Regions from separate parts of the Streptomyces sp. NPDC047453 genome, predicted to be linked through region 3. Evidence: riboswitches for the same ligand, from Rfam matches in the RefSeq annotation. Region 3 holds a riboswitch; each other region holds the start of a gene.

The links. Region 3 has a riboswitch for cyclic di-AMP ahead of ABZ818_RS07140 (transglycosylase family protein). Riboswitches for the same ligand answer to the same signal wherever they lie in the genome.
Region 1: linked by a shared signal. The riboswitch ahead of ABZ818_RS17900 (M23 family metallopeptidase) and the one ahead of ABZ818_RS07140 (transglycosylase family protein) in region 3 are both predicted to bind cyclic di-AMP.
Region 2: linked by a shared signal. The riboswitch ahead of ABZ818_RS13965 (NlpC/P60 family protein) and the one ahead of ABZ818_RS07140 (transglycosylase family protein) in region 3 are both predicted to bind cyclic di-AMP.

Annotation. Positions count from the first base shown of each region.
Region 1 is NZ_JBEYTS010000017.1:106,970-111,152, forward strand. Features, by position in the region: gene ABZ818_RS17895 (pitrilysin family protein) at 1-1,236, shown strand, start outside; cyclic di-AMP (ydaO/yuaA leader) riboswitch at 1,469-1,629, shown strand; gene ABZ818_RS17900 (M23 family metallopeptidase) at 1,642-2,397, shown strand; gene ABZ818_RS17905 (HPr family phosphocarrier protein) at 2,590-2,871, opposite strand; gene ABZ818_RS17910 (GNAT family N-acetyltransferase) at 3,048-4,183, shown strand, end outside.
Region 2 is NZ_JBEYTS010000012.1:55,587-59,769, reverse strand. Features, by position in the region: gene ABZ818_RS13975 (HAMP domain-containing sensor histidine kinase) at 82-1,194, opposite strand; gene ABZ818_RS13970 (response regulator transcription factor) at 1,197-1,943, opposite strand; cyclic di-AMP (ydaO/yuaA leader) riboswitch at 2,170-2,344, shown strand; gene ABZ818_RS13965 (NlpC/P60 family protein) at 2,353-4,183, shown strand, end outside.
Region 3 is NZ_JBEYTS010000005.1:82,892-87,074, reverse strand. Features, by position in the region: gene ABZ818_RS07150 (cytochrome P450) at 1-208, shown strand, start outside; gene ABZ818_RS07145 (transglycosylase family protein) at 432-1,508, shown strand; cyclic di-AMP (ydaO/yuaA leader) riboswitch at 1,697-1,864, shown strand; gene ABZ818_RS07140 (transglycosylase family protein) at 1,869-2,573, shown strand; gene eno (phosphopyruvate hydratase) at 2,831-4,117, shown strand.

The DNA of each region.
Region 1 (4,183 bases), on a different contig from region 3:
GTGCTGCTGGACGCGCCCCTGGACGCGGAGCCGGCCGACCTGGACGGCGTCGCCACGATCATGGCGCGGGCCTTCTCCGAGGGCACCGACAAGCACTCCGCCGAGGAGTTTGCCGCCGAGCTGGAGCGCGCGGGCGCCACCCTCGACTCGCACGCCGACCACCCCGGCGTACGGCTGAGCCTGGAGGTCCCGGCCTCCCGCCTGGCCAAGGGGCTCGGCCTGCTGTCCGACGCCCTCAGGGCGCCCGCGTTCGCCGAATCCGAGGTCGAGCGCCTGGTGCGCAACCGGCTCGACGAGATCCCGCACGAGCTGGCCAACCCGGCCCGCCGCGCCGCCAAGGAGCTGTCCAAGGAGCTCTTCCCGGCCGGCTCGCGCATGTCGCGTCCGCGCCAGGGCACCGAGGACACGGTCGGCGCGATCGACTCGGCGGCCGTCCGCTCCTTCTACGACCGGCACGTGCGTCCGGCCACGGCCACTGCCGTGGTCGTCGGCGACCTCACCGGCGTCGACCTCGACGAGCTGCTGGGCCGGACCCTGGGCGCCTGGACCGGCTCGCCCGCCAAGCCGCGGCCCGTGCCGCCGGTGACCGCCGACGACACCGGCCGCGTGGTCATCGTGGACCGGCCCGGTGCCGTGCAGACGCAGCTGCTCATCGGCCGGATCGGCCCGGACCGGCACGACCGCGTGTGGCCCGCCCAGGTGCTCGGCACCTACTGCCTCGGCGGCACCCTCACCTCCCGCCTGGACCGCGTCCTGCGCGAGGAGAAGGGCTACACCTACGGGGTGCGGGCGTTCGGCCAGGTGCTGCGGTCGGCCCCCGACGGGTCGGGCGCCGCGATGCTCGCCATCAGCGGCTCGGTCGACACCCCGAACACCGGCCCGGCCCTGGACGACCTGTTCACGGTGCTGCGCAAGCTCGCCGCCGAGGGCCTCACCGACGCCGAGCGGGACGTCGCCGTGCAGAACCTCGTCGGCGTGGCGCCGCTGAAGTACGAGACGGCCGCCGCCGTGGCGGGCACGCTCGCTGACCAGGTCGAGCAGCACCTGCCCGACGACTACCAGGCGACGCTCTATCAGCAGCTCGCCGCGACCGGCACGGTGGAGGCGACCGCGGCCGTCGTCAACGCGTTCCCCGTGGACCGGCTGGTGACGGTCCTCGTCGGTGACGCGGCGCAGATCAAGGAGCCCGTCGAGGCCCTGGGCGCCGGCCGGGTCATCGTCGTCGCGGCCGAGTAGAGGTACCCCCGCGCCGCCGCGCCGCCGCACGCGCGGCGAACGGTACACGCGCGCGTGGGGCCCTGGTGACCGAAGCGTCACCAGGGCCCCACGATGTCCGAATTGAGGGGGAGGTTGCCTGTCTGCCCTGTGGTATGCGCTACAAAACATCTGATCCGTTTGGGAATGGAAAGCGGCCCCGTTTAGCGTCGGTCCGTCTGTTCGTCGGGCAGTGCGCCGCGTCCGCGGCACCGGACAGCCATCGCTGAGTCCCCGTACGGCGCGAGCCGGGGGAGCCGGGGACCCACCGTCCCTGGGGTGAATCGGACACCCGCGCACGCCGCGAGGGGGCCGTAGGAGACCTTCCTGCTCCGAACCCGTCAGCTAACCCGGTAGGCGAGAGGGAAGGAAAGGACCCACGTCTCCATGGCGTTCACCCGCGCCGCCGGGAAGCACCGCCGGCCGAGCCGGATGCACCGCACCACCGCCCGTGCGGCGGGCGTCGCGGCCCTGGCCACCACCGGCGTCATCGGCACCCTCGCCGCCCCGGCCCTCGCCGCGGAGGACCCCGCCCCCGAGGACACCGGCCTCACCCCGGTCGTCACCATCGGCGACAGCGTCGCCGAGAAGATCGACGCCCAGGCCCTCGCCCAGCACAGGGCCGCCGCGCGCAAGCAGGCCGAGGAGGCCGCGCGCAAGAAGGCCGCGGAACGGGCCGAGAAGGAGCGCGAGGCCAAGGCGCGCGCCGCCCGCGAGGCCGAACGCAAGCGTCTCAACGCCTTCGTGACGCCGATCCTCGGCTCCTACATATCGACCGGCTACCGCACCGGCGGCTCACTGTGGACCTCCGGCACCCACACCGGCATCGACTTCCACGCCGCGAGCGGCACCACCGTCCACGCGGTCGGCATCGGCACCGTCGTCGAGACCGGCTGGGGCGGGGCGTACGGCAACCAGGTCGTGATCAGGATGGCCGACGGCATGTACACCCAGTACGGACACCTGTCGTCCATCGGGGTCTCGATGGGCCAGCAGGTCGTCCCGGGCCAGCAGATCGGCCTGTCCGGCGCGACCGGCAACGTCACCGGACCGCACCTGCACTTCGAGGCCCGTACGTCCCCGGACTACGGCTCCGACGTCGACCCCGTGGCCTACCTCCGCCGGCACGGCCTCACCATCTGACCTCCCGCGCCGGCACACCGCCCGGCGCGTCACGCGAAACACCCGAAGCCCCGGCTCCCGAGCCGGGGCTTCCGGTGTTCCCCACCGTGTTCCCTTCCGGTGTTCCGGGGGCCCGCCGGGCACGCCGGGCACGCCGAAGCCGTGCCACCCCGTCCGGGCGGCACGGCTTCGGCGCAGGAGCGGTCCTGCCGGTCAGACGGTCTCGGGAAGCTCCCCGAGGCCCTCGGCGACCAGCTTGGCCAGCCGGTCCAGCGCGGCGTCCGCGCCGTCGGCGTCGGAGGCCAGGACGACCTCCTCGCCGCCCTCGGCGCCGAGGCCGAGCACGGCCAGCATGGAGGCCGCGTTGACGGGCGTCCCGTCGGCCTTGGCGATCGTCACGGGGATGCCTGAGGCCGTGGCGGCCCGGACGAAGATGGAGGCGGGGCGGGCGTGGAGGCCCTCGGCCCAGCCGACGTTGACGCGGCGCTCAGCCATGTGTTGCTGCCCTTCGGGTGATCAGGGTTGTCTAGACCAGTTTTCCACACGTGGAGCGAGCCCGGAGCGGGGGTGTGCGCCGCCCCGGGTGGCGTCGGACCGCGGCCTCGGTCCGACGTGTGTCCTCCACAGACTGCCTCGCGCCGCTGTCGGACGCGAGCCGTACGCTGGGGCCCATGCAGACCTCGCCGGACCGGCACGAGTACCCCGCCCACTGGGAGGCGGACGTGGTGCTGCGCGACGGCGGCACCGCACGGATCCGCCCCATCACCGCCGATGACGCCGGCCGTCTGGTCAGCTTCTACGAACAGGTGTCGGACGAGTCCAAGTATTACCGCTTCTTCGCGCCCTACCCGCGCCTGTCCGCGAAGGACGTCCACCGCTTCACGCACCACGACTTCGTGGACCGGGTGGGACTCGCGGCCACGGTCGGCGGCGAGTTCATCGCCACCGTGCGCTACGACCGCATCGGCGCGGACGGCATGCCCGCCTCGGCGCCCTCCGACGAGGCCGAGGTCGCCTTCCTGGTGCAGGACGCCCACCAGGGACGCGGGGTCGCCTCCGCGCTCCTGGAGCACATCGCGGCCGTCGCCCGCGAGCGCGGCATCCGGCGCTTCACCGCCGAGGTGCTTCCGGCCAACACCAAGATGATCAAGGTGTTCACGGACGCCGGGTACGTCCAGAAGCGCAGCTTCGAGGACGGCGTCGTACACCTGGAGTTCGACATCGAGCCGACCGACCGGTCGCTGGCCGTGCAGCGCGCACGGGAGCAGCGGGCCGAGGGGCGGTCGGTGCGGCGGCTCCTGGTGCCCGGCTCGGTCGCCGTCATCGGCGTGGGCCGCACGCGCGGCGGCGTGGGCCGCAGCATCCTCGACAACATCCGCGACGCCGGGTTCACAGGCCGGCTCCACGCCGTGAACCGGGCCTTCGGCGAGGACTGCCGGGAGATCGACGGGGTGCCCGCCCGCCGCTCGGTGCGGGACATCGACGGGCCCGTGGACCTCGCCGTCGTCGCCGTGCCGGCCGAGCGCGTCCCGGACGCCGTCACCGAGTGCGGCGAGCACGGGGTGCAGGGGCTCGTCGTGATCTCCGCGGGCTACGCGGAGAGCGGCCCCGAGGGACGCGAGCGGCAGCGCGCCCTCGTGCGGCAGGCGCGCACGTACGGCATGCGGATCATCGGGCCCAACACCTTCGGGATCATCAACACCTCGCCGGACGTCCGGCTGAACGCCTCCCTCGCCCCCGAGTTGCCCCGGCCCGGCCGTATCGGGCTGTTCGCCCAGTCCGGGGCCATCGGCATCGCGCTGCTGTC
Region 2 (4,183 bases), on a different contig from region 3:
GAGCGCCTCACGGGGCGGGGAGGCGGCGGGCGGGGCTCCCTCCTGACGGGGGCTAATGGGGCTGATGGGGGCTGGTGGGGCTCACGCCTCCCGTGCCGGCAGGGTCACCTCGAAGCGGCAGCCGCCCGGGATGTTGCGTACGGCGGCCCGGCCCTGGTGGGCCTCGACGATGCCGCGGACGATGGCCAGGCCCAGGCCGGCTCCCCCCGGGGGTGTGCGGGCGTTGGTGCCGCGCCAGCCGGTGTCGAAGACGCGCGGGAGGTCCTCCTCGGGGATGCCGCCGCAGCCGTCCGTGACCGACAGGACGACCCCGCCCGGGGACCGTGCGGCGGCGACCGCGACCGTGCCGTCGGCGGGGGTGCGGCGGATCGCGTTCACCAGCAGGTTGCCCAGCACGCGGCTCATCTCCTTGCCGTCCACCTCGACCGGCACCGGATCGACGTGGTCGGCCACGAGGTGGACGCCGAGTTCCTTCGCCAGCGGATCCGCCCCGGCGAGGGCGTCGCCGACCAGGTCGTACACGGAGATCCGGGAGCGGGTGAGGGCCAGGGAGCCGGCGTGGATGCGGGACAGCTCGAACAGGTCGCCCACCATGTCGTTGAGGCGCTCCACCTCGGTGCGGATCTGCCGGAGGTAGCGGTCCGGATCGGCGGCCACCCCGTCCTCCAGCGCCTCGGACATGGCGCGCAGTCCGGCGAGCGGGGTGCGCAGGTCGTGGGAGATCCAGGCGACGAGTTCCCGGCGGGAGGTCTCCAGGGCGCGCTCGCGCTCCCTGGACTCGGCGAGCCGGGCGCTGGTGGTCGCCAACTCGCGGCTCAGCGACTCAAGTTCGGCGGTCGCCGGACCGTGGGGCGCGGCGAAGCCGCCGCCGTCGCCGAGGGAGCGGGCCGCGCGGGCGAGCTCGCGGCTGCGGGCGACGACCCAGCGGCCCAGGAGCAGCGCGGTGGCCAGGGACACCACCGCCGCCATCGCCACGACGGTGGTGACGACGGACAGGTCGTGCGCGGACAGGAACATCGCCTGGGCCACGGCCAGGGTGCCGGTCAGCATCGCACCCACCGCCACGGCGGCGACCACGGCGAGCGAGGCCGTCAGCGAGCGCCGCCGGATGAGCCGCAGCGCGCCCGCGCCGACCAGACCCGCCACGGCGGCGCCGAGGAAGGCGTACAGGGCGATGTACAGGGTGTCGCGCACCGTCAGCTCCCCTCGTGTCCGGTGGGGTCGAACCGGTAGCCGACGCCCCACACGGTCTGGATGAGGCGGGGCCGGGCCGGGTCGTCCTCGACCTTGCCGCGCAGCCGCCGGACATGGACGGTGACCGTGGAGAGGTCGCCGAAGTCCCACCCCCACACCTCGCGCATCAGGTCCTCGCGGCTGAACACCCGGCCGGGGTGGCGCAGGAAGAAGGAGAGCAGGTCGAACTCGCGGAGGGTGAGCGCGAGTTCGGCGCCGTCCTTGGTGGCGCGGCGGCCGGGCGGGTCCACGGCGAGTCCGGCCGCGGCGAGCGGCCGCGGCGCGGTGGCGGGCCGGGTGCGGCGCAGCACCGACTCCACCCGCAGGACGAGCTCGCGGGGGCTGAACGGCTTGGTGACGTAGTCGTCGGCGCCGACCTCCAGACCCAGGATGCGGTCGTCCTCGTCGCCGCGGGCGGTGAGCATGATGACCGGCACCGGGCCGCGCCCGCGCATCCGGCGGCACACCTCGAGGCCGTCCATGCCCGGCAGCATCAGGTCGAGCACGACCAGGTCCGGCCAGTGGGCGGCCGCCCGGGCGAGCGCGGTCGGCCCGTCCCCGGCGCGGTCGACGACATGGCCCTCGCGGCCCAGGTAGCCGGAGACGATCTCGGCGACCGTGGCATCGTCCTCGACGACCAGCACCCGCGCCGCCCCGGCCGGCCGCCGCTCGCCGGACCCGGCACCCGTGGGCTCGTACGACTCCTGCATGCCCCCAGCCTGACACCATCCCCACACCCACGCCGCCCTCGAGCCCTCCCCGCCCTCGGACGTCCGCATTCCGTAAGGAACGCGGGCCGGACGAGCGTGAGGCACCTCAGGGGAAGGTCACGAATACGTATCGGACATTCCACGCTTCAATCTTCACACCAGGCACACATGTTCGCTAAGTTGACGACCAGGCCGCACGATTGCCTCCGGCGAGTCGCGTCGGATCGTGCGACCTCCGCCGAGTCCGGTACGCCCCCACAGCGGCCGGAGCCGGGGAACCGACCAACCTCGGGATGAAGCGGCTCAACTGTCCCTCCGGACAAGGGCCGTAGGGCACGCCTTCCACAGAACGTCCGCCCGATGCCGAGAGCAGAACCGGTAGGCGGCCCATGGGAGGAGTGCGCCTTTCTTGACGCGGGAACGACCGAGCGACGACAGGCCCAGCCGCGCCGAGGTCCAGCAGCGGATCAGCAGCCTCTACGACCAGGCGGAGAACGCCACGGGGAATTTCAACGCCACCCGCGCGATGAGCAAGAGCGCACGTACGCGGCGCGGTTCGGCTGCCTGGAGCGGTTCCGGGGGATCGGATCCGGCGCTCGACCGGGTGGCCAGGAAGTGGTTCGACGTGGGGCGCGCCCAGTTGGGTCCGACCATGCCCGCGGTCCTGCCGCCGGACCGTATGCCCAATCCGGCCAACTCCTCTGACACCGCGTCGAGTAGGCGTCCGACGGATGTCCGCGAGGGACTGGGCCTCGAGGCGGGCAGGGCGCCTCGGCCGGAGCTGACCGCCGGCCCCGCGGGCCCGGTACCCGAACTGCCGGCGGCGGTACGGGACACCACGCCCCCACCGGAGTTGCCCGCCGCACCCACCGCGGCCGCGGCCGTCTCCTCCGTGGCGGAACTGACCGCCCGCTCCATGGAACCGCCGGCCACCGGGACGGCGGGACCGGTGCCCACCGGCACCATGGAAGTACTCCCCAACAGGACGATGCAGCCGCCCACGGACACCATGGGAGTCCTCCCCGCCGACGTCATGCAGGCGCCACCAACCGGCAGCATGGAAGTACTGCCCAGCAGGACCATGCAGCCGCCGCCCACCGGCACCATGGGAGTCCTCCCCGCCGACACCATGCAGGCACCGCCCACCGGCACCATGGGAGCACTGCCCAGCAGGACCATGCAGCCCCCGCCCACCGGCACCATGGACTCGCTGCCGAACGGGACCACAGGGGTCCTCCCGACGGGAACCATGGAAGCGCCGTCCACCGGCACCATGGGAGCCCTCCCCGTCGGCATCATGCAGCCGCCCCCCACCGGCAACATGGGAGTGCTACCCACCTCGCCCACCGGCACCATGGGAGTCCTCCCCGCCGACGTCATGCAGGCACCCCCCTCCGGCACCATGGAGGCGCTATCCGCCGAAGCCTTGGAGGCGTCGGCCACCGGGGCCATGGAGGTGCTCAGCACCGGAAGCCCGAGCGCTGCGACTCCGCCCGCGGGCCCCGTCGCGGGGTTTGCGGGCATGGCCGAGGCGGGGCGGGAGGCGGTCGGCGGGGCGGGTGTCCCGGTCGCCCGCCACCGGCAGGCCGCGGTGCAGCGGCCCGCCGAGGAGCAGATGCGGAACAAGCTCGCCCGGGCCGGCGAGATGCTGTCCCGGCACGCCGCGCAGCAGAGCGCGCCACCGCCCGCCGCCGTAGGGGCGCGCCCGGCCGAGGAGCCCCGGCCCGCGCCTCAGCCGGAGGCGGCCCAGTGGCAGCAGCACGCCACGGGACTGTTCGACACGACCCCGCCGCTGGACGGCAACTCGCTCTTCGACGCCAGCCAGGCCAGCGGCCCTGGAGCGGCGGTGGAGGTGGGAGCCGCCACCAGCCCCGACCCCGCCACCGGCTCCGGCATCGGCGTCGGCGACAGCCCGGTCTCGGCCTACGAGCGGAAGGCCGCCAAGGCGCTGGCCTTCGCCCGCGCCCAGATCGGCAAGCCGTGCGTGTGGGGAGCCACCGGTCCGGGCTCCTACGACTGCTCGAGTCTCACCCAGGCCGCCTGGCGGGCCGCCGGCGTGGCCCTGCCCCGTACCACCCACGAACAAGTCGGCTCCGGCGCGGCGGTCCAGCTCGCCGAACTGGAGCCGGGGGACCTGATCTTCTTCTACGGCGAGGTCAGCCACGTGGGCCTGTACGCGGGCAACGGCACCATGGTCCACGCCCCGAGTCCGGGCGCGTCGATACGCGAGGAGTCGATCT
Region 3 (4,183 bases):
CAATCAACACCTCGGCTACGGACACGGCATCCACTACTGCCTCGGCGCACCGCTCGCCCGTCTGGAGGGCCAGACCGCGCTGGCGACCCTCCTCACCCGGCTCCCGGACCTGCAACTGGACACAGATCCAGCCGACTTGCGCTGGCGCGGCGGGCTCATCATGCGCGGACTGCGGACGCTGCCGGTGCGGTTCACACCCGGTCGGTAAGTCACAGGGAAGCCGGACAAGGCAGGAAAAGGCGCCTGCCGCCGCTCCACGCCTACCCAATGACGGGCACGAAGGTGACACATGTTCAACGGTGTGATCTTCACGTGATCTGTGCGGCATGAACTTGTGACAAGCGATCGTCAGCCGATACTTTCACCCATCAGCGTGGCGCCGAGTCTGCGGTCGCCACGCGGGTCACCGCTGTCGCACGAAAGGTCTCCGTATGCTCTCCGGGAACGGTCGTCACCGTCGGCCCCGTCAGGCTCCGGCCCTCCTCGTCGCCGCCGGAGTGGCCGGATCCGCCATCGCCATCCCGCTGATCGGCGCCGGCGGCGCCAGCGCGGCCGACGGCAACGCGTGGGACAAGGTGGCCAAGTGCGAGAGTGGCGGCGCCTGGAGCGCCAACACCGGCAACGGCTACTACGGCGGCCTTCAGTTGACGCAGGACGACTGGGAGAAGTACGGCGGCCTCGACTACGCCTCGAGCGCCGACCAGGCCAGCCGGTCCCAGCAGATAGCCGTGGCCAAGAAGCTGCTCGCCGACAAGGGCCCCGGTGCCTGGCCGACGTGCGGGCTGCTCTCCGGGCTCAACGAGAAGTCCGGGGCGGCGAAGGTCGACACCGGTGTGGGCAATTCATCCGGAGCCTCCAACTCGTCCGGAAAGTCCCTCACGGACGACCTCGGTCTGTCCGACTCGTCACAGGCATCGTCGAGCGATCCGTCGGGTTCGACTGGTTCGTCCGGTTCGCCGGATACCGACCCGGGTCCGGCTGATTCCTCCGGTTCCTCTGGCTCGCCGACCGCGTCCCCCACCACGTCCTCCCCTTCGCCGTCCTCGCCCGCCGAGAAGGGCAACCCGGCCAAGTCCGACACGTCCCCCGATGTCGCCGCAAGCGGGTCCCAGTCGCCCGACGCCTCGCCCTCGGTCACGCCGCAGCCGAGTGGCACGGACAACTGGGGGCAGGTCGGCGGCACTTCGACCCTGGTCGACACCGGGGCGCTCGACACCGGGGTGCTCGGCGGTGGGCGGCACCGCGGCGGCAGTGCCGCCGAGGACCCGGCCGACAGTCACGCGGCCGCGTCCTCCGGCCGCCACGCCTCCCGCGGCGGCGTCACGCGCGCCGTCGTCGCCGACTCCTACACCGTCCGTGCCGGCGACTCACTCGAGTCCATCGCCGACTCCCTTGACCTCCAGGGTGGATGGGATGCGCTGTATGCGGCGAACAGGGGGGCGATCGGGTCCGACCCCAACTACATCTCCGCCGGTCAGACCCTGAATCTCCCTACCGAAACGCCCTAAAGGCAGCGGGAGTTCACGCCCCACTTCGCACTGAATGTCCCATTCGGTGAAAGTGTGGGATGACTCTCAGAAGCCCTGATCGTCTTTGGAATTCGGCGGAGCGCGTGCCTACGGTCGTGACCGCTCGTCACCGCGAGCCCCGGCTGCCGCAACGCCGAATCCTGCCAGCGGCCGTACGGGAACAGTCGTCGCGTCAAGCGCCGTGGGCAGGAGCGGGGGACCCAAGGTAAGTGCCGCGCCCGGCAGTTGACCGGAGCGGCTAGGGGTGGAGCCGTGCCTCACGCACGAGGCACGGCCGGGCAACTCAACCGGCCCGAACCCGACAGCTCACCTCGCAGGCGTCGGTGAGGGGATCCCACCATGCTGTTCTCCAGCAAGGGCAAGCACCGTCGTACGTCCAAGACCACCCGTGTCATCGCGCTCGCCGGTGTCGCCGGCGCCGCCGTCGCCGCCCCGCTGATGGCGGTCGGCGACGCCTCCGCCGCCACCGCCTCCGAGTGGGACGCGGTCGCCCAGTGCGAGTCCGGCGGCAACTGGTCCATCAACACCGGCAACGGCTTCTACGGTGGCCTCCAGTTCACCAACTCCACCTGGGCCGGGTACGGCGGCACCGCCTACGCGTCGCGCGCCGACCTGGCCTCCAAGTCGCAGCAGATAGCCGTTGCCGAGAAGGTCCTCGCGGGCCAGGGCAAGGGCGCCTGGCCGGTCTGCGGCAGGGGCCTGTCCGGCGCCGCCTACACCGGCAGCGCCCCCGCGTCCTCGTCTCCTTCTTCGTCTTCTTCTGGCGGCAGCTCCGCCAAGAGCACCACCACCCGCTCGACCGAGCAGCAGGCCGCCAACCGCTCCGCGACGCGTCCGGCCCCGAGCAAGACCGTCACCACGCCGACCGGCGAGAAGGTCAAGAAGGGCGACGGCGAGTACAAGGTGGTCTCCGGCGACACCCTCAGCTCCATCGCCGCCGAGCACGGCGTCCAGGGCGGCTGGAAGAAGCTGTTCGAGCTGAACAAGGACATCGTCGACGACGCCGACCTCATCTACCCGGGCCAGCAGCTCCACCTGAAGTAAGGGCCCGTCCCGCCCTCGGCGCTTTCCAGGGCTCCCCGCCCCGGCGCGTTCCCCCCTACGCGCCGGGGCGGGGTTTTTCGTCTCCCGCACGCCCGGCCGTTCCCGAACCTTCCCCTCCTCCTTTGTTCCGAGTGGGAACAATGTGTACCGTCACTCTGTCCACGAGGCGGTCGGTCGGCCGGTCGCCGCCCCGGGACGGTTAGGCTCTAGTCGCAAGGCTCACGCCCCGCACTTCCAGCGTCACATCCCAGAAGGAGATGCTCGTGCCGTCCATCGACGTCGTCGTAGCCCGGGAAATCCTGGACTCCCGAGGCAACCCCACGGTCGAGGTCGAGGTCGGCCTCGACGACGGCAGCACCGGTCGTGCCGCCGTCCCCTCCGGTGCCTCCACCGGTGCCTTCGAGGCCATCGAGCTCCGTGACGGCGACCCCAACCGCTACCAGGGCAAGGGCGTCGAGAAGGCCGTCCTCGCCGTGATCGAGCAGATCGGCCCGGAGCTCGTCGGCTACGACGCCACCGAGCAGCGTCTGATCGACCAGGCCATGTTCGACCTGGACGCCACCGACAACAAGGGCTCGCTGGGCGCCAACGCCATCCTCGGCGTCTCCCTCGCCGTCGCCCACGCCGCCTCCGAGGCCTCGGACCTCCCCCTCTTCCGCTACCTCGGCGGTCCGAACGCGCACCTGCTGCCGGTGCCGATGATGAACATCCTGAACGGCGGCTCGCACGCCGACTCCAACGTGGACATCCAGGAGTTCATGATCGCCCCGATCGGCGCGGAGTCCTTCTCCGAGGCCCTGCGCTGGGGCACCGAGGTCTACCACACCCTGAAGAAGGTCCTGAAGAGCAAGGGCCTGTCCACCGGCCTCGGCGACGAGGGCGGCTTCGCTCCGAACCTCGGCTCCAACCGCGAGGCCCTGGACCTCATCCTCGAGGCGATCAAGGAAGCCGGCTACGCCCCCGGCGAGCAGATCGCCCTCGCGCTCGACGTCGCCGCCTCCGAGTTCTACAAGGACGGCAAGTACGTCTTCGAGGGCAAGGAGCGCTCCGCCGCCGAGATGACGGAGTACTACGAGGAGCTCGTCGCGGCCTACCCGCTCGTCTCCATCGAGGACCCGCTGTTCGAGGACGACTGGGCCGGCTGGAAGGTCATCACCGACAAGCTCGGCGACAAGGTCCAGCTCGTCGGCGACGACCTGTTCGTCACCAACCCCGAGCGCCTCGCCCGCGGCATCGAGGACGGCGCCGCCAACGCGCTGCTCGTGAAGGTGAACCAGATCGGTTCGCTCACCGAGACCCTGGACGCCGTCGAGCTGGCCCAGCGCAACGGCTTCAAGTGCATGATGTCCCACCGCTCCGGCGAGACCGAGGACGTCACGATCGCCGACCTGGCCGTCGCCACCAACTGCGGCCAGATCAAGACCGGCGCCCCGGCCCGCTCCGAGCGCGTCGCCAAGTACAACCAGCTGCTGCGCATCGAGGAGATCCTCGACGACGCCGCGGTGTACGCCGGCCGCTCGGCCTTCCCGCGCTTCAAGGGCTGAGCCGCTTCGAGGGCTCAGCCGTTCCGAGGGCCCAGCCGCCCCGGGGGCTGAGCTGCAAAGCGTAAG